Regions from separate parts of the Buttiauxella sp. WJP83 genome, predicted to be linked through region 2. Evidence: predicted binding sites of a transcription regulator. Region 2 holds the regulator's gene; each other region holds the start of a gene.

Region 1 (8,225 bases), 1.5 Mb from region 2:
TTTATGGTGATGGATGGCCCGGAAAGCGGGAGCAAAATCCCTGACTGGCTGATTAAAAAAGGGGTGAAAGGCGTCTGGACATCGGACAAAAAAACCTTCGCACCGGACTTAGATGACCCCATTTTTCTTGAATATAGCCAGCGTCTGCTGAACGCCTTTGGGAAGCGGTACGATGGTAATGAAAACCTGGCCTACGTCGATATTGGCATGGTGGGTTCCTGGGGTGAATGGCATAACAGCAATTTCCCTTCAATGACTCCGCTGGAAAAGCGCTACACACCTGCTCAACTAGAAAAGTACGTCACCATGCACTTTACTGCGTTCCCTAAAACGCCAAAAATCATGCTGATTGCCGGTGGCGATAACCTCGTGAGCGCTACGAAGCGTGGTGCTGGCTGGCGTGCGGACTGTCTGGGCGACTGGCGTAACTTTTCGACAACCTGGAACCTGATGGAAGATGATTATCCGCAGCGCATAGAGGCGGCACAGGCGGCCTGGTCCGGTTTTAATGATGCGTGGAAACGCGCGCCGATTAGTTTTGAGATCTGCGGCCATATGGCCGAGTGGAAAACCATCCAGCATTATTCCCTCGACGAAGTGCAACGGACCTTTGACTGGGCATTAGAACAGCACGCCAGTACGATTAATTTGAAGTCCACTGAGGTGCCGGTTATGTATCGCGGCATCGTCGATAAGGCGCTGACAAAACTGGGATATCGTTTTCGTCTAGCCTCGTTAAGCCATGATGCGGTCGTAGCAAAAGGCGGATCTCTGACGCTAAATAGCCTGTGGAAAAATGAGGGGGTCGCGCCGATTTACCTGAAATATGATGTGTCGTATCGCCTGGTGAATGATGCGAACAAGGTTATCGCCCAGGGGAGAACCTCTGATGATATTCGCAGCTGGTTACCTGGCGAGCGCACCACGAGTTATCGTCTGACACTGCCTGCGAATTTAGCGAATGGGCAATATTTTGTTGAAGTGGCGATGCTGGATAAACAAGGAAAAGCGCGAATTAATCTGGCGAATGAAGGCAAACAAAGTGACGGTTGGTATCGGGTGTCGAAGGTTCGCACTAATAATTAACGGAGAATGAGCCTGAAGCTGAAATTCAGGCTCATTATCGTGACAGGAATTTAAGAAACAGAATTAAGAGTTAAAACCGTTCGGGTTATTTTTCTGCCAGTTCCAGGTATCACGCATCATTTCGTCAAGAGAGCGGGTCGCTTGCCATCCCAGTTTCTGTTTGGCTAAGGATGAATCCGACCAGCATTCCGCGACATCACCCGGTCTTCTGTCGACTATTTTGTAGTTAATTTGGGTTTGTGCGGCTTTTTCAAAAGCCTTTATCAGGTCAATCACGGAATAACCGACACCGGTCCCCAGGTTGATGGCTTTGAAGGCCGATCCCTCAGCTTTATGATCCAATGCCGCCAGATGCCCGCTTGCCAGATCCAGCACATGAATATAGTCACGGACGCCGGTTCCATCGGGTGTTGGATAATCGTTGCCGTAAACCGAGAGGCATTCGAGCTTTCCAATAGCGACCTGAGAAATATAAGGCACCAGGTTATTAGGAATACCGTTGGGATCTTCACCGATCCGGCCTGACGGATGCGCGCCAACCGGGTTGAAATAGCGTAAACAGGTAATGCGGAATTCAGGTTGTGCGTGCGAAAAATCACGCAAAATTTGTTCAACCATTAATTTCGACGTCCCGTATGGGTTAGTGGTCCCCCCGGTTTGACACTCTTCGCTTAGCGGGACTTTTTCTGGATTGCCATATACCGTCGCAGATGAGCTGAAGATCAAGCTATCGACGCCTGCAAGCAACATTTCATTGAGCAAAACCAGCGTCCCAACGACGTTGTTTTCATAATATTCCAGAGGCTTTCTAACCGACTCACCGACAGATTTTAAGCCAGCGAAGTGAATAACATCGGATATCTCGTGATTTGAGAAGATCTCTTTTAGCGCATGTTTGTCTAAAATATCGGCAACATATAATGTCGGTACTTTTCCGGTTAATTCTGCAACCCTGTCCAAAGAGGCTTTAGACGAGTTAGAAAGGTTGTCGATGACGACGACATCATCACCTCTCTCCAGTAATGCCAGAACGGTATGTGAGCCAATATAGCCAGCACCACCAGTTACAAGAATTGCCATAGTATCTCCAGAATAATATTGCAAAATGAGCGAATCGAGCTTATGTCTTACTCATGCTCAGTCAAGTTAACCAAGAGTATCAGCAAACACCCGGGCATTCATCTGCTGTTTCAGGCAAAATACTGTTTCCGGTATTTGACAAGGCACTTAAAGATTATCTTTTTTAATGGAGAGAAAAAGCTGAATATCCAATTTTTAGTATCATAGACAATATATGTGTCAGAAAAATTAAAAGTATGAATGCCTGAGCTTTTGTTAATGGTAGGGGAAATATTCGCCACCAGTCGTTCTTCGAAAGTCGTTGGGGTTAAGTTGATTAACTCTTTGATATAAATTGATTTCCCATATGACCCGGGTAAGCATTCCTGAGTAAGAATATAATTTTTATTATTGTTTGAATAAGGCGTTCCGGCACCGCGATGGTGGTAGTTACATAATGTTAACGACGGTTCGATTTTTTTCCAGTCACCTAACAAATCATTTGCCGTGTGAATTACCATTTCATTATCCAGCGTGGTGGATATGAGATAGCTTACGCCATCCAAAGTAAAGAAGACATTATCTGTATATTCGACATCGGAAAGTAACACTTTGACTTTTTCCCAACGCGCCGGGAAATCAGTAGATTGAAAGAGAATAACTTCTTTTCTTTCTGATGATTCCGGGATCATAAATAGTTTGTCATCATGAGAAAAAATAAAAGGAAATGACAGGTGACATTTCAAATCATCAAAACCCTGTAGTTTGATATCTTCTATTTCTTTCATCTCGCTATTCAGAACCCGGCACTTTAGTACGCCTCTCGAGTTAAGGAAACTAAATGCTTCATAGAAGATAAACAGTTTATCTTCTTTTTCGATAATAAAAGGATCGGCCTGAAACGTGTATTTTTTATTAAGAAGTTGTGCTTTGGAATGACTGAGAATATCCAGCGTATTATCAGGGAATGAATGCATGCAGTTTTTAATGACCATGATGTCCCAGGACTCATGGAAGAATAGCTTTTTAATTAATCTATTGTTTTTGTTTAACATTTTTTCATCTTGTCCATGTCAGTTATCACCAGATACAGGAAGAAAATGTTGCTTATTATTGTATGAGTAGAAGCTATGTTCGGCGTTCGGAATACTGCTGTTGTGGAGTATAGACGTTCGGGCAACATTCGCCTTTCTGAAGAGAAAAATCTGGGGGATTTTGCAGGGTAGAGCGATGAACACATTTTGAAAATGAGAACCGGTAAGCATAAAGCATGCTTACCGATTAGAAATGATTAAGCTTGTGTATCCAGGGTAGAAAGTTCTTTATCTACGAAATACAAACCTTCACCGCTTTTACCGACCAGACTTAATTTATCCAGTACAGATTTAAACAGTTTTTCTTCTTCGTGCTGCTCAGAAACATACCACTGCAGGAAGTTAAAGGTCGGATAATCCTGAGAGCTCATCGCTGCATGAGCCAGTTCATTGATCTTACGAGTAATTAACTGTTCGTGCTCGTAGGTTGCGCTAAACAGGCTATCCAGAGAAGTATAATCATGGTCGGGTGCTGGAATAGCATTGATACGAGGCAAGCTTCCGGTATCCGTTAAATAAGCAAACAGGCGCTGCATGTGCTCCATCTCTTCCTGAGCATGGCGACGCAGGAAAGCGGCAGCCCCTTCAAAGCTATGGTAGCTGCACCATGCACTCATTTGTTGATAAAGCAGGGAAGAGTAAAGCTCAAGATTCATTTGTTCGTTAAGTTTTTCGATCATTTCAGCTTTAAGCATGAGGCGCTCCATGAGAATTAGGACTTTAACAATGGCGCTACTTTAATTTTATTATTTCTATAATGCAAAGGAATTGTTAATAATATTATTGTAATGAGAATGGTTGCTAATATTATTCTTTTTTAAAAGCTATTACAGGCCAACAAGAATGATTATTATTTAATTAACGGGATGAGAAATAATTTATTGCTCATCCCATTAGTAAACCCACTCCGGTTATTGAACGGCTATTTCATCTCTCAGATATTTCTCCATTCCGTTGCCCCGACACTGGTACTCAAGGGTCACAGTTTGGTTCAGGCACAACGCGCCGCTGGTCAGAGAGCAGGTTCTGATTGGCTCTCCATAGGGGAATGCGGAGACATAACCCCATTGTTGGCATTGATGGCTGGCTGCTGACTGTGCAACGTAGGTATCAATTTTCGCTCTTTGTAATGGGGCAATATCAAAACCCAGACGAACAACCCCTGCAACTTCGCTTCCTTTGACGGGCTGTGGGGTTTTATTCATGGTGCAGCCGCTTAATAACGCAGCCACTAAAAGCAAATAAACAGATTTCATATGCTGAGACTCAAATGATATTTCTTACAATTTTAGCATGCAGCCAAACGGAATATGACCAACAGCACAAAGCTGCATAATTTCCCTTACGTTAACGAATAGAGCGGCTCTTAAGTGGAATTTAAGGTAATAATCGGCTGGAAATTTACGGCTGTAACCGTATCGGTATAAACCGGAGGGTTTTCATCGGGAAAACGCAGAAGTGTGACCCCATCTTAATTTTTTAAAACTAAATTTCATTAAATTTGAAAGTATGTTTGCTAGATAGTATCGTTACTGCATACCTAAGCTTTTCAACGCGGGAAACCCCGTGACCCAATCAGGAGACGGAAATGAAAATAGCACTGATGATGGAAAACAGTCAGGCTGGCAAAAACGCAATCATTCTTAATGAGTTGCAAGCGGTTGCTGCTGAGAAAGAGTACCCGGTTTACAACGTCGGTATGAGCGATGAGCAGGATCACCACCTGACCTACATCCACCTCGGTATTATGGCGAGCATTCTGTTGAATTCTAAAGCCGTTGATTTCGTTGTGACCGGTTGTGGCACAGGCCAGGGCGCAATGATGTCCCTGAACATCCACCCGGGTGTGGTTTGCGGATACTGCCTGGATCCTGCTGATGCTTTCCTGTTCTCCCAAATCAACAACGGAAACGCACTGTCACTGGCATTCGCTAAAGGCTTCGGCTGGGGTGCAGAGCTGAACGTACGTTATATGTTTGAAAAAGCATTCACTGGCCGTAAAGGCGAAGGCTACCCAATCGAGCGTAAAGAGCCACAGGTTCGTAACGCGGGTATCCTGAATCAGGTTAAAGCTGCGGTAGTGAAAGAAAACTATCTGGACACCCTGCGTTCTATCGATCCTGAACTGGTGAAAACAGCAGTGACGGGCGAACGTTTCCAGAAGTGTTTCTTCGAAAACTGCCAGAACAAAGAGATTGAAGCGTTCGTTCGCGAAATTCTTGCCTGATAGTATTTAATCGCTAATAAAGATGGTCAGCTTTTGCTGGCCATTTTTTTTGCGTCAACACCACTTAATCCACGGTGTGCTGCGTCTGACGTGCGGCTTCAAGATGCTGCGCATCCCAGTGTTGATGGTTGATATTCGCTTGCGGCGCTTCCGGCCATCGTTGTTGTATACCGCCGTGCAGGCTCGGTTTATGTAGCGTAGGGAAGTTTAATGAGGGTGAATGTTCGGCGGGTTCTGCGGTCTTTGCCTGATAACTGATTAGCGCCAGAACCAGCATTACTCTAACCGTTCTCTGTTTCATAACGACCTCAACGACACGCGATCTGTTGCGTTAAGTATAATTGAGGTCTGAAATGCACTATGGCTTTTTGGACACGCTGCTCCCGGCGTTTTGTGGCAGTCGCAGTAAATCAACCAGCCCCAGCAGGCAAATCAGTGTAATCATCACAAACGATATTTTGATCGACATCCCAGGAATTGACGCGACATCGAGCCACTGGCTTATTTTCTCGCCAAGGCGGATCCCTATCGCGCCAAGCGTAATACCTAACCCAACAGACAGCTGCGTCGCAGTGCTAAAAAGCGTATTGGCGTAGCTCATTTGTGACGATGGCACATCGGAAAAGGAGAGGGTGCTGATGCCGGTAAATTGCATCGAGCGGAACATCCCGCCAAAAAACAGAATGGCAACCGTCAACCAGACCACGGTATGCGGAGTGAGAAAGGCGCAGGCTAACAGAGACGCGACATTGAGCAGCCCATTAATGATTAATAGTTTTTTGAAGCCTAACGCTCGAATTAACGACGTGGTGGCAGGTTTCATGGCAAGGTTTCCGGCAAACACCGCCAACACCAGCATGCCAGAATGAAACGCATCCATACCGAAACCCACCTGGAACAGCAGCGGCAATAAAAAGGGTACCGCACTGATGGAGGTGCGGAAAAGCGACCCTCCGTACATCGTCACGCCGAAGGTTTGCACCTTTAAAGCCTCAAGACGAATCATCGGATGTTGGGCATGCTTAAAATGCCAGAGTGAAAACCATAACGATGCGGCGCCCAATAGCAGCAGCCCCAATGTTGGCAGGAGATTGACCTGAGCTTGCCCCAGCATTTCCAGACCGTAAACCAGGCTAATCATCGCCACGGCGGTACCGGTAAATCCGATACCATCAAACGGGCGGCGATCGTCATCATGAATATCAGGAATCAAGCGCCACGCCAGCGCCATGGCAATCAATCCAAGCGGCAGATTGATATAAAAAATCCAACGCCACGACGCATAACTGGTGATGAATCCGCCCAGCGGAGGGCCAATTATCGGCGCAACCAGCGCAGGCCAGGTCAGCGTGGCGATAGCGGTAATCAGTAAATGTTTGGGCGTAGTTCGTAACACCGCCAGTCGCCCGACGGGCACCATCAGCGCACCACCAACTCCTTGCAAGATGCGCATCGCGACAAACTGCTCAAGCGTGTTGGCAATCCCGCACAGCACGGAGGCACAGGTAAAGATCCCGAGTGCGAGGGTAAAGACTTTGCGTGCGCCAAAACGGTCGGCAATCCAACCGCTTGCCGGGATCAACACGGCCAGAGTCAGCAAATAAGCACTCATGCCAATATTCAGATCAACGGCATCGACGCCAAATGTTTTTGCCATTTCCGGCAGAGCGGTGGCGATCACCGTCCCATCGAGAAATTCCATAAAAAATGCGCCAGCCACCAACAACGCCATGCCAGAAATGCCACGTTTTGGTGACTGAGAAGGGGAGTTTTCCATGAATGAAACTCAAAATTAAAATAATGTTTTAAAAATTAATTGAGCCAATTAACCAGTTAAGTATTGGATTTGCAAGCCATTTCATGTGACGAACTTGTAAAATCCACACGAAAAATGTGTGATGTGCATCACAAAACTATTGATTTGCGTGACGGATGTCATATTATGAGCACCATAAAGAGCAAAACCTGTAAAAAGAAAAAACTGGAGCACACAATGAAAATGCGCAAAATCCTGAAAAGCATGTTTGAGCAGTACTGCAAAACCTTTAAAGATGTACCGCCAGCTGGCATGTTTTAATCTGCCTGACTGAAGAAAAACCTGCTGCGGCAGGTTTTTTTATGCCTGAAATTTGAATGTTTCTCCTCTCTGTACCGCTATATATCGACATTTTATCCCTTAGCACTTTTTCGCATATCGTTATGCGTTTTACACTTATTTACAATGTGGGTAAGGGTGGTGCACTATGCGGACTCTATTTGAGATGGAGTCCGTGATTAAATGCGTAAACCCCTGTTGTTATCTGCGTTGTTTGCTTCTTTGGCCCTGGCTCTTTCAGGCTGTGATGATGCGAAAACTGACACTGCGGCAAGTCCTGCCCCGGCAAAACAAGCTTCCCAGGATGGCGGCAATTTGATTGTTGGTATTACCAGTGGTGACCCGTTAGCGATGAACCCGCTGTATGCCAGTGACCGTACTACGCTGACGATTATGCAGGCGCTGTATGCTCCGCTGTATAGCTTCAACGGCGACAAAATCGAATGGGGCCTGGCAGAAAGCCTGACGCCGTCCGATGACAACCTCTCATATCTTCTTAAACTTAAACCGAATCTGAAATGGCAGGATGGCAAAGCCATCACCGCTGATGACGTGGTGTTTACCTTCAACAAATTGCTCGATGAGAAGCAGCACAGCTTCTTCCGCAGTATGTTCGTGTATGGCGACAAACCGATTCAAGTCAGCAAAGTCGATGACCAAACGG
Region 2 (8,225 bases):
GCGTGCCTGCGCGCCAAAATCGACATGGCCTCGCCATTTATCGTGATGCGCGATCCGGTGATTTATCGCATTAAGTTTGCCGACCATCACCAGACCGGCAGCAAGTGGTGCATCTACCCGATGTACGACTTCACACACTGCATTTCCGATGCGCTGGAAGGTATCACGCACTCCTTGTGTACGCTGGAGTTCCAGGACAACCGTCGTCTGTACGACTGGGTGCTGGATAACATCACGATTCCTGCGCACCCACGTCAGTACGAGTTCTCTCGCCTGAATCTCGAATATTCCATCATGTCCAAGCGTAAGCTGAACCTGCTGGTGACTGAGAAGGTTGTTGAAGGGTGGGATGACCCACGTATGCCGACCATTTCTGGTCTGCGTCGTCGTGGTTACACGGCTGCTTCTATTCGCGAGTTCTGCAAGCGTATTGGTGTGACCAAACAAGACAACACCGTTGAAATGGCGTCTTTGGAATCTTGTATTCGTGATGACCTGAACGAGAACGCCCCGCGTGCGATGGCCGTGCTCGATCCGGTGAAAGTGATCATTGAAAACTTCCCGCAGGGCGAAGTTGAAATGGTGACCATGCCTAACCATCCGAATAAACCAGAAATGGGTAGCCGTCAGGTGCCATTCAGCCGTGAGATTTACATTGACCGTGCTGATTTCCGCGAAGAAGCGAATAAGCAATACAAGCGTCTGGTGCTGGGTAAAGAAGTCCGTCTGCGTAATGCATATGTGATTAAAGCCGATCGCGTAGAGAAAGATGAAGCAGGGAATATCACCGTGCTGCATTGCTCATACGATCCGGACACATTGAGCAAAGACCCGGCTGATGGCCGTAAAGTGAAAGGTGTTATTCATTGGGTCAGCGCAGAACACGCTTTACCTGTTGAAATTCGTCTTTATGACCGTCTGTTCAGCGTAGCGAACCCTGGTAGCGCGGAAGATTTCCTTGCAACGATTAACCCAGAGTCTCTGGTTATCAAGCAAGGTTTCGTGGAGCCGAGCCTGCAAAACGCAGAAAAAGGCAAAGCGTATCAGTTCGAGCGCGAAGGATATTTCTGCCTGGATAGCCGTTATGCAACCGCTGAAAAACTGGTATTTAACCGTACCGTTGGGTTGCGTGATACCTGGGCTAAAATAGGCGAATAAAAGATATCGTCTTATAAAAACGTCGCAATTAGCGGCGTTTTTTTTTGCGTTATATTCACCGGTGCATCCATTTTTCCATATTCGCGATGCGAATTAATGTTATTTAGACCTCCGCTTATAATCTTTCTTTTGGTCAATCTGAGAGCATAATAAATTCTTCGTTTTGGTATGTGAGCGCTCTCATGTCGAGCTTTGTCTGTAAATAATCTCAATATTCAGCATAAACATCTTGAGTCGCCATTTGTTACAAATACTCATAAATTATGTGCTCTCTGTCATAATATCGGAATGAACTCTTACAAAATCGTTGATAATTCGCGTCGCGAAAAATAGTCTTATGGGGAGCAGTAATGCGGGAAAATTTTTATAACCGCTTTAGCCGTTAGGCATTTTTACTTTTTTCGCGATGTGACGTCTTTTAACGTCCGGCGATTATTTATACGTCAAAGAGGAATTTTATATGCGTACGTTTAGTGGCAAACGTAGTGCGCTGGCGCTTGCAATCGCAGGTGTCACGGCTCTTTCAGGACTGGTTGTCATCCCTCAGGCTAGTGCAGCAGGTTTTATTGATGACTCAACGATGACCGGTGGTGTTTATTACTGGCAACGTGAGCGTGACCGTAAAGACGTCACCACAGATAAATACGAAACTAACCTCGCACACGCTACATGGAACGCCAACCTGGACTTCCAGTCTGGTTATGCCGCAGACATGTTTGGCCTGGATCTCGCGGCCTTTACTGCTATCGAAATGGCAGAAAATGGCAACAGCGGCCACCCGAACGAAATCGCATTTTCCTCTTCAAACAAAGCTTACGATGAAGATTACTCCGGCGATAAGAGCGGGGTGAGTCTTTATAAAGCCGCAGCTAAATTCAAGTACGGTCCCGTTTGGGCTCGTGCAGGTTACATCCAGCCAACCGGTCAAACGCTGTTAGCGCCACACTGGAGCTTCATGCCTGGTACTTATCAGGGTGCTGAAGCTGGGGCAAACTTTGATTATGCCGATGCCGGTGCGCTGAGCTTCTCCTACATGTGGACCAACGAGTACAAAGCTCCATGGCACCTGGAAATGGACAAGTTCTATCAGAACGATAAAAACACCAATGTTGATTATCTACACTCGTTGGGTGCGAAGTATGACTTCAAAAATAATCTGATTCTTGAAGCGGCATTCGGCCAGGCCCAAGGGTATGTCGATCAGTACTTCACCAAAGCAAGTTACAAATTTGATGTGGCTGGCAGCCCGCTGTCAACCAGCTATCAGTTCTACGGCACACGTGACAAAGTCTCCGACGGCAGTGTCAACGATCTGTATGACGGTACTGCATGGTTGCAGGCATTGACTTTCGGATATCGGGCTGGCCAGGTTGACCTGCGCCTGGAAGGGACGATTGTTAAGGCAGACGGCCAGCAGGGTTACTTCCTGCAACGTATGACTCCTACTTATGCCTCCTCTAACGGTCGTCTGGATATCTGGTGGGATAACCGTTCTGACTTCAACGCCAACGGTGAAAAATCAGTGTTCGCAGGTGCGATGTATGACCTGAGCAACTGGAACCTGGCGGGTTGGGCTGTGGGTGCTTCTTATGTTTACGCATGGGATGCTAAACCAAGCTCTAAACCAACAACTGACGGCTACTACGATGCCGACAATCGTCTGAAAGAATCTGCGTATAGCCTTGATGCGTTGTACACCGTTCAGGATGGTCGTGCGAAGGGCACCCTGTTCAAACTGCACTTCACTCAATACGACAACCACTCCGACATCCCAAGCTGGGGCGGTGGTTACGGCAACATCTTCCAGGATGAGCGCGATGTTAAGTTCATAGTCATCGCTCCGTTTACCATTTTCTGATTTGATTCCGGGCGTTAACGCGCCCGGTTTTGTTAAGGATATCGAACATGAAAAAAATCATTTTGGTTACGGTTATGGCTTTAGGTTTGAGCGCCTGCGCACAGCCTAAAACAGCACCAGAAGATTCAAAACTGAAACAGGCTTATAGCGCCTGTATCAATACCGCCGAAGGGAATCCTGATAAAATTCAGGCATGCCAAAGCGTTTTGAATGTGTTGAGTCAAGAGAAGGAACACCAGGAGTTCGCACAAAAAGAGAGCGTTCGTACCCTGGATTACCAGAACTGCATCCAGGCAACTCGTACCGGTAATGACCAAGCCGTTAAAGCCAAATGCGATAAAATCTGGCAAGAAATTCGCGCTAACAATAAATAATTGTCGCGTTCAGCCAATAAAAAAACCGGTGAGCTTCCTCACCGGTTTTTTTATATCTGACCACCGGGTTAGCGTGGTCAAATGTGCGGATTATTTTTCGCTGATTTCGTGTGCATTTTCGTCGGTACGGCAATCACCTTCAGCGCAGTGACCATAAAGATACAGGCTGTGGTTAGTCAGACGAATGCCATGGCGTGATGCGATTTCACGCTGACGGGCTTCGATTGAATCATCACTAAATTCAATAACTTTACCGCAGTCCAGGCAAATCAAATGGTCGTGGTGATGCTGTTGTGTCAGCTCGAATACGGATTTGCCGCCTTCGAAATTATGACGAGTGACAATGCCTGCATCATCAAACTGGTTTAGTACACGATAAACTGTGGCGAGACCAATCTCTTCGCCCATATCAATCAGACGTTTATATAAGTCTTCCGCACTGACGTGGTGGTTCACCGGACCCTGCAACACTTCAAGGATTTTTAATCGTGGAAGCGTGACTTTCAGGCCGGCCTTCTTTAATGCGGTATTATTGTCAGTCATGCGGAAATTGTCCTGTTGCTTAACGGATCGCTCGGACTCAGGGTGAGCGTTAAGATGAATGCGTCTCATTATAGAACTGTCAATTCTAAATGGGAACCGCAAGTATTATGCATAATCAAGCTAAAAAATGGCGGCTGAGTCGCGATTTATTTGCCTTGTTAGCTATTTAGTCAGGAGGTCATTGTACAGGGACAAACTGAAAAGTTAAAAATTTGTAGCGATTATTTTAATCGGAATAATCTATCAATGTGACGCAGCCAGGTCGCTGCGTCACACCGAGCATCAAGCGTTGAGGATATCAGCCAGGTTCAGTTCTTCAGAAACCTGTTTGACCCATTGTTGAACGCGTTGTGCAGTCAGTTCAGGTTGGCGATCTTCATCAATAGCCAGGCCTACGAAGTGATTGTCGTCAGCAAGACCTTTAGACGCTTCAAAATGGTAACCGGCAGTTGGCCAGTGACCCACGATAGCAGCACCGCGCGGTTCAATAATATCGCGGATAGTCCCTAACGCGTCACAGAAGTATTCTGCGTAGTCTTCCTGGTCGCCACAGCCGAAAAGGGCGACCAATTTGCCATTGAAATCAACTTCTTCCAACGTCGGGAAGAAATCATCCCAGTCGCATTGCGCTTCACCGTAATACCACGTTGGAATGCCGAGAAGCAGGATATCGAAGCCTTCCAGGTCTTCTTTGCTGCTCTTAGCAATGTCATGCACCTCAGCAACGTCTTTACCGAGCTGTTTTTGAATCATCTTTGCGATATTTTCGGTGTTACCAGTGTCGCTGCCGAAAAAAATGCCTACGATTGCCATGAGTAAAATAACCTCTTGAAACTTAATGGTATGGTGGCTGCTATTCGGCCACAGATAGGGCAATCATAGCAGAACACAAAGCGCTGCGGAAATTGCTATCACCCTGATGTGCACAGACTGCAACATCACATTCTGGGCTACAGCATAAAAATTAACTGAGATGCTGCTTCAATTGTGCGAGTAAAATCTCTTCAATCAACTCACTACGACTGATATTGCGCGCTTCAGCCAGATGATTAAGTGCATCTACTGCATCGTTATTGAGCTTTAACTCCACTCGCTTAAGGCCGCGTACTTTATCGCGCTTGAGCTGGTTGCGTTTGTTGATACGCAGTTGCTCATCACGCGTGAGCGGATTAGTTTTTGGTCGCCCGGGGCGACGCTCGTCCGCGAACAGATCTAATGTAGTACGGTCCGTTTGTTCTTTTGCCATGATTAGACTACTGACAGGGAATTCAGGTGGCACGGAGCGGGGTGCTCTGGCGCATTTTAGCGCGCAATCATACATCAGCATGGCTTGCGCGCCAACGCGTTAGCCGCATCTAACGGCCAGTCGGTTTGTTTTTAATCAGTTTGCTGCTGTTCCGTCGATAAAACGATGGATTGCGCGCAAAACAGCATCAGGTTTTTCGGCATGAACCCAGTGCCCGGCACCGGCAACCACATGAGCGCGTGCCTGCGGAAACTGTGCAAGCAGTGTTTCGCGGTGCGATTCGTCAACATAAGGAGACGCGCCGCCCCGGATAAACAATGCCGGTTCATTCCATGTTGGGATAGTTTGCCAGCCGACAATATTTTCGTATTGTTCCCACAACACTGGCACATTGAATTTCCATTCACCGTCAGCAAAGGACTTCAGCAAAAACTGAATCACGCCTTCTTCATCTATATGTTCGCGCATTACCGCTGCGGCCTGTTGACGAGTTTTCGCTTCTGCATCAGTGACGGCATTAATTGCCGCGAAAATTTCATCATGGCGGCGGACGTGGTAATCCACAGGCGCGATATCAATCAGCACTAATTTTTCGATGCGTTCAGGGGCAATTGCGGTTAACGCCATCGCCACTTTACCACCCATGGAATGGCCAATAATAATGGCTTTATCAAAACCATATTCATCGAGCGTTTCCACCACATCTTGCGCCATCGCGGCATAGTTCATCTCAGGGCTGCGTGGGGATAATCCGTGATTGCGAAGATCAATTTGCAGCAAGGTGTGCTCTTGTCCAAGATCGCGGGCCAGTACCCCCAGATTATCAAGGCTACCAAAAAGACCGTGGATCAGGACGATGGGGGAATTACTAGTCGATTGTTGCGCAGTTTGCAGGCGAGCATTCAATTTCATGGCAAAGTTCTTTTTTTTTACTTCGTGAGGTTAGGGTATCATAACGGCATCCTGCCGCTGTGCCGCAAATTTCCAGTTTAATCTGACTTTGTGGTGTGACAAAAGTTTGGCGCTACCCGAGGTTGGGATTTGAACTTATAATCCCAACAACTTGTATTCAGAAAAGATATCGCACTGGATTAAGATGAAAACAATTGAAGTTGATGACGAGCTCTATCGCTATATTGCCAGCCACACGCAGCACATTGGTGAAAGCGCGTCCGACATTTTACGGCGCATGCTGAAATTTACCGCCGGTCAAACTCCTGCTACCCCAGCAACTACCGGCCAAACAGCACCCGTTGCTGCAACTCTGGAAGCCAAACCCGTAAACAAAGCACGCGATCGCGTCCGTGCGGTACGTGAGTTGCTGCTTTCCGATGAATACGCAGAGCAGAAGAAAGCCGTCAATCGTTTCATGATGGTGCTTTCTACTCTGTATACCCTTGATGCACATGCCTTTGGTGAAGCGACTGAGTCGCTGCATGGTCGTACGAGGGTCTATTTTGCTGGTAACGAGCAAACGCTATTGCAAAATGGCAACCAGACCAAACCAAAACATGTTCCAGGCACGCCATACTGGGTTATTACCAACACCAATACGGGCCGTAAATGCAGCATGATCGAACACATCATGCAATCAATGCAGTTCCCGGCGGAATTGATTGAAAAGGTTTGCGGCACAATCTAACACCTCGCGTCAGAAGGAAAGGCCAATGGCTAACCACCCTCGTGCAGGACAACCGGCACAACAGAGCGACTTGATTAACGTAGCCCAATTGACGGCCCAGTATTATGTGCTGAAGCCGGAACCAGGGAATAGCGAACACGCGGTGAAGTTCGGAACCTCCGGTCACCGTGGTAGTGCGGCACGTCATAGCTTCAACGAACCTCACATTTTGGCCATTGCCCAGGCGATTGCCGAAGATCGTGCAAAAAATGGCATTACCGGCCCGTGCTACGTTGGTAAAGATACCCATGCGTTGTCTGAACCTGCGTTTATTTCAGTTCTGGAAGTGTTGGCTGCGAACGGTGTGAACGTCATTGTGCAGCAGGCAAACGGCTACACGCCTACGCCTGCAATCTCGCATGCCATTCTGACGCATAACAAAAACGGTGGCGCGCAGGCAGACGGTATCGTCATCACCCCTTCGCACAACCCACCAGACGATGGCGGTATCAAATACAATCCGCCAAACGGTGGCCCGGCTGATACCAACGTCACCAAAGTGGTTGAAGATCGTGCTAACGCATTGATGGCTGCGGGTTTGAAAGACGTGAAGCGCCTTTCTCTTGATCAGGCATGGGCCAGTGGGCATGTGCAGGAACAAGATCTGGTACAGCCGTTTATCGAAGGGCTGGTGGATATCGTCGATATGGCTGCTATCCAGAAGGCTGGCCTCAAACTGGGCGTTGATCCGCTCGGTGGTTCCGGTATCGAATACTGGCAGCGTATCGCGAAACACTACAATCTCGATCTGACGATTGTTAACGATCATGTAGATCAAACTTTCCGCTTCATGCATCTGGATAAAGACGGTGCTATCCGTATGGATTGCTCGTCTGAGTGCGCAATGGAAGGTTTGCTGGCGCTGCGTGACAAATTCGATCTGGCATTCGCCAATGACCCGGATTACGACCGCCACGGTATCGTCACGCCAGCAGGCCTGATGAACCCGAACCATTACCTGGCCGTCGCCATTAACTACCTGTTCCAGCATCGCCCACAGTGGGGCAAAGATGTTGCAGTCGGTAAAACTCTGGTGTCATCGGCAATGATTGACCGCGTGGTCAACGATTTGGGTCGTAAACTAGTAGAAGTACCGGTGGGCTTCAAATGGTTTGTTGACGGCCTGTTCGATGGCAGCTTCGGTTTTGGTGGCGAAGAAAGTGCTGGGGCATCTTTCCTGCGTTTCGACGGCACGCCGTGGTCAACGGATAAAGACGGCATCATCATGTGCTTGCTGGCAGCGGAAATTACCGCCGTTACGGGTAAGAACCCGCAACAGCATTATGATGAACTGGCTGCCCGTTTCGGTGCGCCAAGCTACAACCGTCTGCAAGCTTCCGCGACATCTGCGCAGAAAGCTGCATT
Region 3 (8,225 bases), 580 kb from region 2:
AGCCCAGACTGGACACGCTACCCACCCATAACAGCCCGCTTAACCAGTTAAACACCTGAAAGCGGCGATTGCTGAGACCTGAAATACCCGCCATGGTTGGCAGCAGAGTGCGGACAAATGCTAAAAAACGCCCGGCCAGCAAGGCAAATAACCCATGTCGGTCAAACATATGCGTCGCACGTTGGTGATATTGCGGCGGCAACTGTTGCAGCCAACTTTTAACTGTTTTGGTATTACCGAGCCAGCGACCTTGCGCATAACTTAACCAACAGCCAAGGCTTGCCGCTGTCGTGAGAATGAGTAATGTCGGGACAAAATTCATGACCCCTTTTGCCACCAGCGCTCCCGCGAGTAACAAAAGACTGTCGCCCGGCAAAAATGAGGCGGGCAGTAATCCATTTTCGAGAAACAGCGTCGCAAACATGACGCAATAAACCACTCCAACAACATGAGGGTCCGCGAGTGCAGCAAAGTCATGTTGCCAAAGCGCCTGAACGATATGATGTATAACAGCCATGGCAAATCCTGTGGAACCGCTTTATTCGGCGCGTCTAAATCTATAGTAGTTAGATTAGGTACACCTTAATTTCTCGGCGTACCTTTTTTTGAAAGCATAGTGTAACGCTAAATGGCCTGCGACACCTTGATCACAGGCTCAACTAATCATCATGAATTTAGAAAAACTGTCCTTTCAGGTATCCACTTCTGGAAAATTCAGGCAATACGCTGGAAACCTGCATCGAGATCGGCAATCAAATCGTCAACATTCTCCAGGCCGATATGAAGCCGAACTAACGTACCGGAGAAATCAACTCCCCCTGCCGGGCGAATCTCTGCCACTTCTTCCGGCTGGTTGGCGAGGATCAGTGATTCAAACCCTCCCCATGAATAGGCCATACTAAAATAGTTAAAATTGTCCAGGTAGTGCTGATACTGATCATGACTTAAGCGTTTTTTGAGCACGAATGAGAACAAACCGCTGCTACCTGTAAAGTCTCGTTTCCAAAATTCATGGCCTTTACTGCCGGGCAATGCAGGGTGATTGACGCGTTCAACTTGCGGATGTTGTGCCAGCCATTCGGCTACTTTCAGGCTGCTTTCATGATGTTGGCGCAGGCGTACCCCTAAAGTACGTAACCCGCGGCTGGTCATATAAGCAGTATCTGCATCCAGCATTTGACCCATCAGATAAGAATTCTCACGCAATTGATCCCAGCAACGGGCATTTGACACCGCCGTTCCGACCATTGCGTCAGAATGGCCAATCAAATACTTGGTTCCTGCCTGAATCGAAATATCAATGCCGAAATCCAGCGCTTTAAACAAAACCCCAGCAGCCCAAGTGTTATCAATCATGATGATGGCTTCTGGAGCAACGCTGCGCACCGCCTGAACTATGGCGGGGACGTCATGTACTTCCATTGTGAGTGAGCCAGGGGATTCCAGAAATACGACTTTAGTATTGGGTTTAATGAGTTGAGCGATGTCCGCGCCAATCATCGGGTCAAACCAGGTGGTGCTGACGCCGAGTTTTGCGAGGATCTTGGTACAGAAATCCTGGCTCGGCTCATAGGCGGTGCCAGTCATCAGCACATTATCGCCCTGCTCAACAAAAGCCAGAATCGCATTGGCCACGGCTGCAGCGCCACAAGGATAAAGTGCGCAACCCGCGCCGCCTTCCAGTTCGCACATCGCTTCTTGCAGCGAGAAATGGGTGAGGGTGCCACGACGGCCATAAAACAGCTCGCCTTTTGCGCGGTTGGCGGTGGCGTGTTTTTTCGCTTCGACAGTTTCAAAAACCAATGATGAAGCGCGTTGAATGACGCTGTTAACAGAACCCTGAGTGAATTTCTTATCGCGCCCGGCATTCACCAGCGCCGTTTCAATGTGTTTTTTAGTCATCTTCACGTTGCCCTATTTACCCATCTGGATGTCCAAAACTAACTTATCATGCTTTTGCTGCGTAAGCGCAAGGAATCCATGGACAATTTCAGGCACTCTTTAAATACTAATGAGAACTACTATCAATTCGATGTCGTTTTGATATTATTGCGCACAGTTTTTGTATTATTTCGTGGTGGAGAGTAAGAGTGACGAATAATTTGATGCAGACAGACCTCTCTGTCTGGGGCATGTATCAGCATGCTGACATCGTGGTAAAAATTGTGATGATCGGCCTGATTCTGGCTTCTGTCGTCACCTGGGCCATCTTCTTTAGCAAAAGTGTTGAGTTGATGTCGCAAAAGCGCCGTCTGAAGCGTGAGCAGCAGCAACTGGCTAATGCCCGCTCTCTGGATGAAGCCAGTGATATGGCTGAAGCGTTTGATGCGAAAAGCCTGAGCACGATGCTGATTAATGAAGCGCAGAATGAGCTTGAGCTTTCCACTGGCAGCGAAGATAACGAAGGCATAAAAGAGCGTACCGGTTTCCGCCTTGAGCGTCGCGTTGCGGCGGTGGGTCGACACATGGGACGCGGTAACGGTTTTCTCGCGACCATCGGTGCAATTTCGCCGTTCGTCGGTCTGTTTGGTACGGTCTGGGGCATCATGAACAGCTTTATTGGTATTGCACAATCGCAAACCACTAACCTTGCTGTTGTTGCACCGGGTATCGCGGAAGCATTGTTGGCAACGGCTATCGGCCTGGTTGCAGCGATTCCTGCGGTGGTTATCTACAACGTGTTTGCCCGTGTGATTGGCGGCTATAAAGCTTCTCTGGGTGACGTTGCGGCTCAAGTTTTACTGCTGCAAAGCCGTGACCTGGATTTAGAAGCCAGTTCTCACGCTCGCCCGGTACGTACGGCTCAGAAACTGCGTGTAGGTTGATACCATGGCTTTGCGTCTTAACGAAAATCTCGACGATAACGGTGAAATGCATGAAATCAACGTGACACCGTTTATCGATGTCATGTTGGTGCTGCTGATTATCTTCATGGTGGCCGCGCCGCTTGCAACAGTCGATGTGAAGGTTAACCTTCCTGCCTCTTCAAGCCAACCACAACCGCGTCCTGAAAAGCCGGTCTATCTTTCTGTCAAAGCCGATCGCACTATGTTTATCGGCAACGATGAAGTGACCAAAGAAAGTATGATCAATGCGTTGATGGCGGCGACCGAAGGTAAGAAAGACACGACGATTTTCTTCCGCGCAGACAAATCGGTTGATTACGAAACGATGATGAATGTGATGGATACGCTGCATCAGGCAGGGTATCTGAAGATTGGTCTGGTTGGGCAAGAAGTCACGAAACCTCAGTAACCTCGTCAAATATCACTATTTTTAAGCGGCCTGTTAGTTGTACTAACCAGGCCGCTTTTCATTACAAATTCGGTGTTTTATAGCTGTTTTCCAGCAGGGCACGAGTCCGCGACAGCGTTTGGGCTTCCTCATTTCTCAGTTGCTGATAAACCGCCTCCAGCCGGGCAAGAATCACATTTTTCATCCGCGGTTGATGGGCCAGAATTTCACTGAGTACAGAGCCGTAAATTTCTTCTTTCATGCGATAAGGAAACATTTGATGGCGGTTGTGCCACTTTTGCTCAACCAGCGCTGAAGTAATGTTAATTTTCCCTTCGGTGAAACGAGCAATATTTTCATTTTTTATGGCCACCAGAGCAGCGATATTATCACGCAATAACGTGTTCTCAGGTGATGCATCATTCGAAGCAGCGGTATCGTGCTGAGTGGGTTGCTGTACATCTGACATTGAGCTTACTCGTCGAGGGAATAAAATACCGGCCAGCTTTTTTCCTGGGTTAACTGATTGACCCAGATTTGCTGTGAATGCTGACTTATCTGCAATTTTTTATCTTCTATTAGCATTTGCAAATCGGCAGGGCTGATTTTTTCTTGTTCTATGAGTTCATTTAACACAGTCACCATTGCTTCAATTTTTACCGCACAAAATAAATGGTCTTTTAAATGGCGATCGTTTTCTTCAAGCAGGGTGTTTTTTGCCTGCCCAGCGTAATGATTGGCGCTGAGAATCGTTTTCTCTAGATCTAAAAGATTATCCCGAGGAATTGGAGTTAGGGCGCTATCTTCTGCTGGTGGAGTAATTTCAACCTGTAGAACAGGGAGGATTACTGGCACCAGGTTGTTGGGCAGCATTAACGATATCCTTTTAAATCAACAGAATGAAGTTTATAGAAACGACGTGTGACGTTGACAATATATTGCCTCAAAATTACTATAAAAAAAACAGGAGCCTCCATGCAAAGCGTCATTTATTCTATTGTATTAATACTGTTGTTGCTGTGCGGCGTATTAGTGTTAATGCGTGAGAAATCCCGCGCCAGAGTGAATCCAATCCCACCCGTTTCCCCTAAATTAAATTTCTCTGACAATGACGAACGTGAAGATTACTTTGCAACGCTCATTTCGAAAATTACCCCGGACTATTATTGGCGAGTGAGTCATGAATATGTTGATTTCGCCTATGCCACGATTAAGCAGATGCGAATCGATGAGCTGAGTGCGAATCGTGAACTGTTTAATGCCCAGCGGCGTTGCAGTGACTTAAACTCCGCCATTTATCGTTACTACGATAACCTGCGCAAACGCTGCGCTGAAGGTGAAAAAGTACCGTTTGCTGATATTGAAGTCCTGAATTTACGCCAGTGCTTCGATGAGTTCAGTCATCATGCTTATCCAGAGTTGGTGGCTTTGGTGTGGCCGCATTATCAACGTCCCGAAGTCGATCTGGCCAACGTGTAAGCATTTTGACAAGTAGCTTGAATCCCTATCAAGCTGTTTTTAAGGTTAAAAAATCAAGGTCTATTATTGGACCGAATGAACGTTGGATAAATTTCACTCAGTGGTTATTATTTGCTCACCCAAAAGGAGTTGTTCGTCCCGTTGCCATTAATCAGGCAATGGTTTGTTTGCCCGAATTTGAAAGATATGACTTATGCCTCGTTTTAAAAAAATCATTGCCCTGGTATTTCTTTTCTCGCCTTTAATTGTTAGTACAAATTCCTTTGCTTTTAATATGCCAAAGGAATTTGCATCATTGGGAATAAAGACTGTTTCTCACAGAAATAGTTTTTCTGAAAACGACAAATTTATGAATAACAATAATATTCGTGATACAGAAAATATACGCTCGGCAATATTGTCGCAATATTCAAACTGGAAAGGAACGCGTTATCACCTTGGCGGAACGACGCACAATGGTGTGGATTGTTCAGCGTTGATGCAGAAAATATTCAGTGCTTCATTTGGTCAGTCGCTGCCAAGAACGACCACACAGCAAATTCATAATGGCCAGCAGGTCAGTAAGGAAACGCTCAAGCCTGGTGATTTAGTCTTTTTTAAAACGTCCCCAGGGCAGCGACACGTAGGGGTTTACGTGGGGGATAATAAGTTTATCCATGCGTCGAGCAGTGAAGGTGTGACGATGTCATCGCTGGCAAATCATTATTGGGTTGATCATTACGAAACGGCACGCCGCCTTAAAGTGATGGGCTGATAATTAACGCTAATCTTTTGCCACGTCTTCGCCGCTTTTGCCTTTTCCCCACGCAATGCGGCGATGGAGCATTTTTTTCACCGCTCGGCCTGTGGTATTTAACCAACCGGTTGGGCGTGGGTCGGCGAGCATGCTCAGAGCGCGGGCATAATCCAGTACCAGACCCGGCGTCCAGGCCATTGTTTCGGCGCGTTTACGAAGTTGCAACGCGACCCAAAGCTCCGGTGTCGACATCAGTTTTCCCATCGCAGCCCAGAACCCACGTTTATGCCACAGCCTGCCAACCGCACCCTCAAGCGCCGCTTCTAATGCACGCGCCACGCTGCTCGAACAGTTTCTGTGGGTCAAGTTGTAGGATTCATTCTGCCGATAGGTTTCCCAAAAATCTTTAAGCCGTGCTTCGCTGTAATTGCGAATGCGGACCTTCCTTGTCGATGGGCACCACTTTGCGGCCTCGGTCGCATAATCCGGTTGGAAAATTCCCGGGACATTGTTTTCTGGCGTAGCCCGTAACAGGCGAGCGAACTCATCGGGAGACTGATCAATGAGTTCAGCAGGATAGAGGCTGATGTAAATGCCCCCTGGGGACTCAAGTGCCGCGTGACCCGTCGAGATAACGCCATTGCGGTCTACCGCTGCGATATAGCGGTTAATGACGGGACGGGGAAGCGTCTCACCGGGTGCCGAGCCTACGGGAGTCCAGACATGCACCGTCAGCGCTTTTTCGTCGTCGTCCGGCGGACCGTCCCACTCCACAATGTCAGGTGGAAGATGATCGGCTTCTTCCATAAATACAGCGCCTTTGAGACCTGGATTTTCTGCGGCATTTTTAACGCGATTGGCGAGAATAAACAGGTTCCAGCCCGCAAATGCTAAACCTAAACCCAGGCAATAAGGAACCGTCCCTTCATAGTATGTAGGCCATGGCTGGAAGAAAAATATCGCCAGTAAAATTTCGACAATACCTCCCCATAAAGCAGGTCGCCATCGTCGATAACGTACGACCACGGCTGAAGCGATTTGCAAAGCGCCATCGAATAAAAACAACAAACCAAAGATCATCGACAACACGAAGTTACCGTGGTGATGACCCGCCAGAATCAATAGCGCCGCAACGGTAAATGCCGCGCCTTTAACGTAGCGCAACAGGCGTTGGCCACCCATGCCACTGTGGGCCACCATCAATGTGGCCGCGCCTTCTAAAAGCAACAGACAGGCAAATGGTTCGAGAGGGAAAAACAGCGAGTCGTCTAAAGCATCAACAATAACGACCACTCCGGCAATCAGTGTAATCCAACCGAAACGGCGTAGCCCACGCCAATGGGAACGCAGAAAATCAACGCCAAGCAGGATCATCGTAAGCCGCATCATGGGGGGATTTCCGTTAATCACTCCACCCAATATATAGCCCACCAGGCGCAAGTACGACATATCCAGAAATGACAGAATTTCTCGTCAGGAACAAAAATTAATGATTCATATTTATTCTATAAATTAAAAAATATGAATGACAAATTTAGTTACCACGCTCACGATTTTATCTAAAACTGGGTACTGTAAATGGATATTACTCGCTCCGTTGCTAGTATCGTTTTGCGAGTCTTTCACCCGTAAGAGGATACAATGAAAAATAAAAATGGCCTTATTGTGAGTTGCTTTATGGCAGGAGCGGCTGCGTTGTGGAGTGCACAAGGGATGGCAGCGGAACAAAGCAAGGAGGTAAAAATCATTCGTGATGAATATGGGGTTCCCCATATTTATGCCAATGACACTCGAAACCTGTTTTATGGCTATGGCTACGTCGTGGCACAGGACAGGCTTTTTCAGATGGAAATGGCGCGCCGCAGCACGCAGGGAACCGTCGCGGAAGTGCTGGGCAAAAAGTATCTCGATTTTGATAAGGACATCCGACTTAACTACTGGCCTGCCAGTATTCATGCTCAGATTGAAGCGTTACCTGCCGAAGAAAAAGCGATTCTTCAGGGCTATGCTGATGGCATGAACGCCTGGATCGATAAGATCAACGCCGAGCCTGGCAAACTTCTGCCAAAAGAGTTTTCCACGCTCGGCTTTAAACCCCAGCACTGGCAACCTTTTGATGTGGCGATGATCTTTGTTGGCACGATGGCTAACCGCTTCTCTGACAGCACCAGTGAGATTGATAACCTTGCGCTGTATAACGCGCTGAAAGATAAATATGGTGAAAAGCAGGGGATGGGGGTGTTTAACCAAATCAAATGGTTAGTTAACCCTTCGGCGGCAACAACCATCGAACCCGCAGAGCATCGCTATCCGTATAAGCTTACCAATCAGGCCACGCAGCTTGCCTATAATTTACCGCGTTACGACCAAACCCCACCGATGCTTGAAAGGCTGGCGAAAGGCAATGATGGTGCCTTGCTTGCGCTGAGTCGTGAGCAAAATAAGCAGGTTATCGAAGAACAATTTGCTCGAAGTGGCGCGAATGGCCTCGCGGGTTTTCCAACCACCAGTAATATGTGGGTAATTGGCAAAGCAAAAGCTGCGGATGCAAAGTCGATTATGGTTAACGGACCGCAGTTTGGCTGGTACGCACCTGCATACACCTACGGTATTGGCCTGCACGGAGCGGGATATGATGTTGTCGGCAATACACCATTTGCCTATCCCGGCCTGGTGTTTGGGCACAACGGCACGATTTCATGGGGAGCAACTGCAGGGTTTGGGGATGACGTAGATATCTTCGCGGAGAAAATCGATCCCAAACGGCCTGATTATT
Region 4 (8,225 bases), 1.6 Mb from region 2:
GATTATTGTTAATAAATGCCTGAATATCAGTTGTTGTTGTCTTTGTCATAAGGCAAGTCCTGCGAAAGGATCAAACCATGGCCAGAGTGTAGGGTCGGGCGTAGTTTGTCGGAGTGATTCTGGATTGTTCGATTATCGAACAAAAATTCGTTAATCGTTCGTTAAATCAAACCATTCGGCAGGCTTTAGGGCAATCAGTTGGCAGGTGTTTGTGTGCGATTATCGTACTGATTCAATAAACATCAACCCGCTCGTAAAAATAAACTGTTTAGTATTAATGGCTTAATATTTATTCAGCGCAGAGAAGGTGTCATCGGAATTGTGATGGGTTTAACAATTAAGCAACATTCGCTTTCGGCGAGTACGTAGCGACTGCCAACGACAGCGTGCCCCATCCTTGTCGTTACGGCAGCAAATTCGCGCCAAAACCGATGTTGAATCGTATAAATTTGCCTTAAGAGATTAGAAGCAAAGGGTATCTTGCGAACTCAGGTTGGACTATCCTTAGCAGCATTATTGGGTATGCATTTTCGCTTTGGCACTGAATGATGAAAGGAGTAGAAAAGATGGCGACAGGTAAGTCCTGGTCACGCTGGTTTGCGCCGCTTGCGGCAATTTTAATGGTGGTGAGCTTGAGTGGTTGCTTTGATAAAGAAGGCGATCAACGTAAGGCGTTTATCGATTTCTTACAAAATACGGTGATGCGCAGCGGTGAACGTTTACCGACGCTGACGACCGATCAGAAGAAGCAATTTGGCCCGCTCATTTCTGATTACGCGATTCTGTACGGTTTCTCCCAACAGATGAATCAGGTCATGGACGATGGCATGAAGCCCGTCGCTGATAGCGTGAACAGCATTCGTGTGCCACAAGATTATATGACCCAGAGCGGGCCACTGCGCCAGGCTAATGGTTCACTTAACGTATTGGGTCAGCAAGTGCAGAATGCCAAAATGCAGGCAGACAGCGCTCGCTCTACCCTGAAGCAAGCTGACGAGCTGAAAACCGTTTACGATAAGGTTTATCAAAAAGTGGTTACTGCTCCAGCAGACGCTATGGCTCCGCTGATCCCAGCCGCACAAACTTTCACGGCTCAACTGGTGCAAGTGGGTGATTTCATCCAGCAGCAGGGGACTCAGGTTGGATTTACCGCGGGGGGGATTCAATTCCCAACGTCACAGCAGGCAAGCCAGTATAACTCACTGATTGCTCCGCTGGCTTCACAGCACCAGGCGTTTATGCAGGCCTATTCAACTGCACAAAGCGCTATGCAGTAATGGTGATTTTCCCCGTCGTCAGGCGGGGAAACCCAGAGGCGGCCTGAGCTCCAGCCCTGTGGATGGCTAAAATAAACCTTGTCATTCATACCGTAAATATGAGTTAATGCACTCATCGGTTTGAAGCACAGACCTTTAAGCAGTTTAGTAACGCAGTCCTCAAAGAGTTATCATAGATACCCTTCGACGTGATCTACCTTCCTTTATCGCTTTAAAAAATCTGTAAAACATTCCAATTGCGCCGGAAGGCAAACTTAATCTAAAAGGTAATATCTATGTCTAACAAAATGACTGGTCTCGTAAAATGGTTCAACTCTGACAAAGGCTTCGGCTTCATCACTCCTGACGATGGCTCAAAAGACGTGTTCGTACACTTCTCTGCTATCCAGAACGATGGCTACAAGTCTCTGGACGAAGGCCAGAAAGTGTCTTTCACCATCGAAAGTGGTGCTAAAGGCCCAGCTGCTGGTAACGTAACTAGCCTGTAAGGTTAGCGTTAACAAAGCTAAAAATTTAAAAACCCGCCTCGGCGGGTTTTTTCGTATCTGGGGTTTATGATCCCATTAAGCGTCGGGAGTTATCTTCAACTTTCCCCGAAATCCGGCGCTTCTGCATGGTGCGCGTCCAGCTCACTGACAGCCCAGCCGCGCTAAGCAAGCGATGATATTGCTCGTCGTCAAATGGCATATGCCAGGCGATGGCAATCGCTTCTGCCACCGAAACATCGCTTACGCGAGAAACCAGCTCCAGCGGTAAATCCGTCGAAACATTTCCTGCCAACACCACCCGATAAAGCCAGCCGATACGCCCGGACTTCTGCATCAGGGAGGCCATATCACGGATACCAAAATGATAGTTGAGCTTGAAACACGGTGAGCGCGGTTGCGTGACCTGAATCAGCGCGTCGCCCCAGCGAAAAATATCACCAATGTAGACATCGTGTTCAGTCAGCCCCTGCGTTGAGATATTTTCGCCAAAAGCTGGGGCGGTAAACTGCTCGGCCTGTTCAGGGAATTCGCGTGCCCAGTGGAGGTAGTGCTCACGAGGATAGTGGCACAACGCACGATCCGGCCCGCCGTGAATGATTTTTTCGGCCTGCTGATCGCCTTCCAGGCCCCGCTCAGTGAGTTTGAGCTCACCGTCGACCTGGTATTTGGCGATAGCGCTTGGCCTGCTGCCAGCATATTCACGAACTTTGCCAATATAAACGTTGAGTGGATAGTACATCTGCTCCTCCCTGTGGCCTGACTACAGATATAAAAAAAGCGAGCCATCAGGCTCGCCTCTCAGCAGTTGCAATGCAACTTATTTTTTAGCGGCAAAACGCGCTGCTGCTTCGTCCCAGTTCACCACATCCCAGAATGCTTTGATGTAGTCAGGGCGACGGTTTTGGAATTTCAGGTAGTAAGCGTGTTCCCACACATCCAGACCCACGATTGGGAAACCGGATACGCCAGAAACGGCTTCGCCCATCAGCGGGCTGTCCTGGTTTGCGGTAGAAACCACAGCCAGTTTGTCGCCTTTCAGAACCAGCCACGCCCAGCCAGAGCCGAAACGTGTTGCTGCTGCTTTCTCAAATTCTGCTTTGAAATTATCAACGCTACCGAAGTCACGTTCGATGGCTGCTTTCAGGTCACCTTGCAGAGTGGTGCCGGTTTTCAGGCCTTTCCAGAAGAAGCTGTGGTTAGCGTGGCCGCCCGCGTTGTTACGCAGAACGGTTTTCTTGTCAGCTGGCAGTTGATCAAGTTTAGCGATCAGCTCTTCAACTGGCAGGCTTGCGAACTCTGGCAGAGATTCCAGCGCTGCATTCGCGTTATTCACGTACGCCTGGTGGTGTTTGCTGTGATGGATTTCCATCGTTTGCTTGTCGAAGTGTGGTTCCAGGGCGTCGTAAGCGTAAGGCAGGGATGGCAGTGTATAACTCATGTTCATCATCTCCATTTATCATTGGACGGCGCATAAGCTGTTAACGCCGCGTAATCAGTTGGTTCATTATAGTTAATTAAATGATATTGAAAATGATTATCAATGCCGTAGTTTTTATAAGGTTATAACTTTTTGTGATGATGGCGAAAATGTGAACACTGTCAGGTGGATAAATCGTTTTTTGCCACCCGCGACAGGATTTGGCATTGCCACAAAGGTCGTCTGATGCCTTTCAGGCGATAGTCGATGCTTCTATTTTGCCTGGAGCATCAACATGTCGCTTAATGTCGCCCTTTTCGGTATTGGACTCGATACCTACTGGCCGCAATTTTCAGGTCTTGAACAACGCCTCACCGGTTATCTACAACACATCGATCAACGCCTTGCACAGCTTAATGTTTCGGTGATGAATGGCGGCCTGATCGACAGCGTTGCCAAAGCCGATACCTTCGCCACACACCTCCAGCAGCAGCCCGTGGATGCCATCGTGCTGTACATCAGCACCTATGCCCTGAGTTCTACCGTGTTGCCGCTGGTGCAGAAGATTAATAAGCCAGTGATTATTTTGGCGCTCCAGCCAGAAATGGGCCTGCCGTATGCAAAAATCCGCGATATGACCGACCGTGGTGAACGCACCGGCGAGTGGCTGGCACATTGCCAGGCGTGCAGCGCCCCGGAGCTGGCCAACGTGTTTAATCGTGCGGGGATCCGCTACCAATTGATCGTCGGTGCATTAGAAGGTGATGACTATGTCTGGCAGCAAACAGCGCAATGGTTACAAGCACTTGAGATGCAAAAAGGGCTGTCAGCCTGCCAGGTCGGTGTATTGGGCCACTATTACGACGGGATGGTCGACGTTTACAGCAACATGACCAACCTGAGTGCAAAACTTGGCGTGCGCTTTAAGCCGCTGGAGATGTGTGAACTGGCGGAATATCGCGAACAGGTCACGGCTGATGCTCAAGGCCGAAAATGGCAGGAAGTGGAAGCATCACTGCAAATCGATGCCACCTGTGAAAAATCAGAACTGCAACGAGCGGTGCAAACCGCCTGCGCCATGGACCAACTGATTGAAAACAATCATCTCGGCGCGCTGGCTTATTACTATGAAGGGCGCAACGGCAACGCTTACGAAAACATTATCACCTCGATTATTCTCGGCAACACGCTGCTCACCCAGCGCGGAATTCCGGTCGCCGGGGAGTATGAAATCAAAAACGTGCTGGCAATGAAAATACAGCAGTTGCTTGGCGCAGGTGGTTCGTTCTCTGAGCCATACGGTATTGAGTTTGCCGATGACGTGGTGCTCTGGGGGCACGATGGCCCGGCACATCCGCTGATGGCGCAAGGCAATGTGCGCCTTGTGCCGCTGCCGGTTTATCACGGCAAACCAGGCAAAGGCGTGTCCATTCAGATGACGGTCAAACCCGGCCCGGTGACATTCCTTTCCATCGTTGAAGATGCGCAAAACGGCGTGTGTTTGCAGTATGCCCACGGGGAAGCCGTTCCTGGCGACGTTCTGGATATCGGCAACACTAACAGCCGCTACCGCTTCCCGTTATCTGCGCGCGAGTTCACTACGCTCTGGAGCCTTGGTGGGCCTGCACACCATTGTGCAATTGGCCTCGGACATCAGGGGGATATTCTGGAAAAACTGGCCTGGTTGCTGGGCGTGAAAACAGCAAAAATCTGTTAATTCTTTTAGCGTTACCTCCACTCGGTTATCGGGTGGAGGGGAAATGAAGAACTGTGACTCCCGTCAATCGCACCCCCTGAATTTTGCCATTTTTACCCCTGCTGCGGCAGCACATAGAAGGTTCACTCGTTGCTCACTCTTTAGACTCGATGATTCGGGGTAGTGAGCTGTCACCCCTACGTTTTTTAGTTAAAACAGAGGGATAAATAATGGATAACGCGATAACGATGGGGATAATCTGGCATCTGGTCGGCGCTGCCAGCGCTGCCTGCTTTTACGCCCCTTTTAAGAAAGTACAGCGCTGGTCATGGGAAACGATGTGGGCAGTGGGCGGTTTTGTCTCCTGGATAATATTGCCCTGGCTGGTCAGTTACCTTCTTTTACCTGATTTCTGGGCTTACTACGGTTCGTTTAATGCATCTACCCTGCTGCCGGTGTTCCTCTTCGGCGCGATGTGGGGGATTGGCAATATCAACTACGGCCTGACGATGCGTTACCTGGGCATGTCGATGGGCATTGGTATTGCGATTGGTATTACGCTTATCGTCGGCACCTTAATGACGCCAATTATTGCCGGAAAATTTGATGTGCTGATTGGCACGCCAGGTGGGCGCATGACGCTGCTGGGCGTACTGGTTGCGCTGGTCGGTGTGGCGATTGTTACCCGAGCGGGGCAGCTCAAAGAGCGCCAAATGGGCATTAAAGCCGAAGAATTTAACCTGAAAAAAGGGCTGATTCTGGCGGTAATGTGCGGCATCTTCTCGGCGGGTATGTCTTTTGCGATGGACGCCGCAAAACCAATGCATGAAGCCGCTGCCGCGTTGGGCGTTGACCCGCTGTACGTGGCACTGCCAAGTTATGTGATCATCATGGGCGGCGGGGCGGTGATTAACCTGGGTTATTGCTTCATTCGTCTGGCAAAAATGCAAAACCTGTCTATAAAAGCCGACTTCTCGCTGGCAAAACCTCTGATCATCAGCAACGTGCTGTTTGCAGCACTGGCCGGTTTGATGTGGTATCTGCAATTCTTCTTCTACGCCTGGGGTCACGCCAGAATTCCGGCGCAGTACGACTATATGAGCTGGATGCTGCACATGAGTTTCTACGTGCTGTGTGGCGGGTTGGTTGGCTTGATTATGAAAGAGTGGAAATCAGCAGGAACGCGCCCGGTAGGTGTGTTGAGCGTGGGATGCGTGGTGATTATCATTGCCGCGAATATCGTTGGATTAGGTATGGCGAACTGATCTCCTGACTGCCCCTGTTTCCACCTTTTCCTTATACATCAGTCCCCGGCATTTTTGTCGGGGATTTTTTTTATCTTTCCCCTGCGTGTTGATCCATCTCTATATTCAAGGAAACCACTCTTTATAAATTGACACCAATAAATAGAAAGACATTATTAATATGTATATTTATCGCCGGATATATCATTAACAAAAATGTTGCCTCACTTTATTAATTGGAACAAAATTCCAACAATTAAATCGGAACCATTAATAAGGGAATATATAATGCAAAAAATGCTAATGGGTTTACAGAATGAGCCTTTATTTCCAACCTACCCCAGCATGAATCCCACACTACGCGATATGGCAATGATGAACGGCTCATTTATTACTGAAAGCTGTTACGTCATGCTACTGACACCAGGTGAAGCACAAAGAATTGCCAGCGAACTCGTCGGCAAGATAGACTTCCTGTTCAGTTACAGAGCGGGGCTTGGAAACATTAAAGATGCTTTCGATGGTTCTCGCACCATTGGGAGTTTAGGCGCGTATTATAATGAATTAAACAAGCTTGTTTTTAACTTCAGAGCGCTGGGTATTCGGGCTATTAAATATCAATACAGAGGTAAGTATTATATAAAAATAACGGGCTATGCTTCCATGCGCCGCATTCTTAATGGTACGCGCTATGCTTTAGACAACCCACAGATACTAGAAATGGCGATTGGTACCCGCGGGCTTATGGAGTCATTTGTAAAAGGCACCAAATTCTGTATTTGCTGTTCATTAGCATGGCGAGTCGTGGAGCTGATATTTAAATCTGATTACGATCTTATTGACTTCCTGGTTGATATTACGATGGATGCAGCGAAAACCATTGTGTCTGGGGTGGCGATTGCGGTTGTGGGTGGGATGCTCACTTTACTTACAATTCCTATTATTGTAACAACGTTTATTGTTGTTGTAATAGGTGTCGCTCTAAATATTAAACTAAATAAATTAGATGATGAATTTAGGCTATCTACTAGTCTTAAAGACAATCTACGCATTGCATTAGAACAAGAGCGGCAAATGAGAGAGTGGAATCAACAACACGCACCATTATTCTTCAATTTGTTTTCTAATGCGAGATATTAAAAATGACCAGAGAATATCTCTTGCAATGGATAAAGATTAAAGGGGCCAGCCTTATTTTAATAGGTGTTTCTTTTTGTATGCTTGATTTTATTATCTATTCAGTCCCGATGAGCGACTTACGTTCCTTGTTATCAAACTCTAACATTATTATTTACCATGCTAAGGCTGTCGCTTGTATCGGTGCAATACCACTTTTCATTTATGTAATCTTCACCGGTTTTCGAGTGTTTTTTTCAAAAGGAACCACGATACCTACTAATAGAACGAAGATTGGTAAGATTTGGGGAGCATTTGGTGTGATTACAGCATCATTAGGCTTCATCATCGCCTTTCTGATCCCCATTGGATTAGCCTTCTCAACATACAGCAATTGCCAGCAGGAAAAGCTGGAATATTATTATGTTACCGATCTGGAACTATGTAAGACCATTGTTCCCAATCGTTGGGTTATACAAGACAATAATCATCATGTTTCACGTCCAATGTGAGCTGCCGCGATGCAACTCGAATTATTTTGGGAACAGGTGGGTTACGTCTCTACCGCATATCTCTGACGCCACATTCGTGGCGTCATTCCTGTCTCTTTGGTGAACACCACCGAAAAGTAGTTACTGTCCTCAAACCCGCAGCGGGTGGCGATATTCCCAACCAACAGCTCGCTATTGCGCAGTAAATCCTGTGCCTGGCAAATCCTTAACTGGCGCAAATAATGGCTGATACTCATCCCTGTTTGCTGGCGGAAAACCTGGCGTAAATGGCGTTCTGCCACTTGATGCAGTTGGCAAAACTGCGCCAGCTCAAAGGGAGTTTCGAGACTTTGTCCCAATGCCGCCATTAGCAGATCCAATGTTTCATTGCTGTCCAGTCCGGCGGCGTCCTGGGTTTGATAACGGTGGCGGCGCAACGTAATGCAAAGTTGTAGAAACAGGCTTTCGGTCAAACACAACGAGAGCGCATCGGGTT

What was found. Region 2 encodes Fur, which represses iron uptake genes when iron is present. Its sites were predicted from a motif close to ATAATAATGAGAACNACTATCAA; they were not measured.
Region 1: ftnA (non-heme ferritin) is a predicted target of Fur. The motif match lies at 4,028-4,050, and genes of this name have one in related genera.
Region 3: exbB (tol-pal system-associated acyl-CoA thioesterase) is a predicted target of Fur. The motif match lies at 2,006-2,028, and genes of this name have one in related genera.
Region 4: sodA (superoxide dismutase [Mn]) is a predicted target of Fur. The motif match lies at 3,284-3,306, and genes of this name have one in related genera.

The regions. Positions count from the first base shown of each region.
Region 1 is NZ_CP110080.1:1,808,105-1,816,329, forward strand. Features, by position in the region: gene OH773_RS08390 (DUF4832 domain-containing protein) at 1-1,086, shown strand, start outside; gene galE (UDP-glucose 4-epimerase GalE) at 1,150-2,166, opposite strand; gene OH773_RS08400 (glucosamine inositolphosphorylceramide transferase family protein) at 2,277-3,200, opposite strand; gene ftnA (non-heme ferritin) at 3,437-3,934, opposite strand; gene yecR (YecR family lipoprotein) at 4,151-4,444, opposite strand; gene OH773_RS08415 (RpiB/LacA/LacB family sugar-phosphate isomerase) at 4,828-5,466, shown strand; gene OH773_RS08420 (hypothetical protein) at 5,531-5,767, opposite strand; gene OH773_RS08425 (MFS transporter) at 5,825-7,243, opposite strand; gene azuC (stress response protein AzuC) at 7,460-7,543, shown strand; gene OH773_RS08435 (ABC transporter substrate-binding protein) at 7,745-8,225, shown strand, end outside.
Region 2 is NZ_CP110080.1:3,344,986-3,353,210, reverse strand. Features, by position in the region: gene glnS (glutamine--tRNA ligase) at 1-1,158, shown strand, start outside; gene chiP (chitoporin ChiP) at 1,619-3,016, shown strand; gene chiQ (ChiQ/YbfN family lipoprotein) at 3,064-3,390, shown strand; gene fur (ferric iron uptake transcriptional regulator) at 3,481-3,933, opposite strand; gene fldA (flavodoxin FldA) at 4,216-4,746, opposite strand; gene ybfE (LexA regulated protein) at 4,898-5,179, opposite strand; gene ybfF (esterase) at 5,315-6,091, opposite strand; gene seqA (replication initiation negative regulator SeqA) at 6,276-6,821, shown strand; gene pgm (phosphoglucomutase (alpha-D-glucose-1,6-bisphosphate-dependent)) at 6,847-8,225, shown strand, end outside.
Region 3 is NZ_CP110080.1:3,922,960-3,931,184, reverse strand. Features, by position in the region: gene OH773_RS18180 (DedA family protein) at 1-517, opposite strand, end outside; gene metC (cystathionine beta-lyase) at 715-1,902, opposite strand; gene exbB (tol-pal system-associated acyl-CoA thioesterase) at 2,091-2,825, shown strand; gene exbD (TonB system transport protein ExbD) at 2,830-3,255, shown strand; gene OH773_RS18160 (cytoplasmic protein) at 3,317-3,703, opposite strand; gene OH773_RS18155 (hypothetical protein) at 3,709-4,107, opposite strand; gene OH773_RS18150 (ESA_00282 family adhesion-associated protein) at 4,210-4,713, shown strand; gene OH773_RS18145 (NlpC/P60 family protein) at 5,063-5,467, shown strand; gene OH773_RS18140 (HdeD family acid-resistance protein) at 5,477-6,838, opposite strand; gene OH773_RS18135 (penicillin acylase family protein) at 7,091-8,225, shown strand, end outside.
Region 4 is NZ_CP110080.1:246,858-255,082, forward strand. Features, by position in the region: gene OH773_RS01080 (MFS transporter) at 1-49, opposite strand, end outside; gene OH773_RS01085 (DUF3053 domain-containing protein) at 567-1,277, shown strand; gene cspE (transcription antiterminator/RNA stability regulator CspE) at 1,553-1,765, shown strand; gene yiiM (6-hydroxyaminopurine reductase) at 1,830-2,504, opposite strand; gene sodA (superoxide dismutase [Mn]) at 2,583-3,203, opposite strand; gene OH773_RS01105 (L-fucose/L-arabinose isomerase family protein) at 3,478-4,899, shown strand; gene rhaT (L-rhamnose/proton symporter RhaT) at 5,109-6,143, shown strand; gene OH773_RS01115 (hypothetical protein) at 6,411-7,262, shown strand; gene OH773_RS01120 (DUF1240 domain-containing protein) at 7,265-7,750, shown strand; gene rhaR (HTH-type transcriptional activator RhaR) at 7,792-8,225, opposite strand, start outside.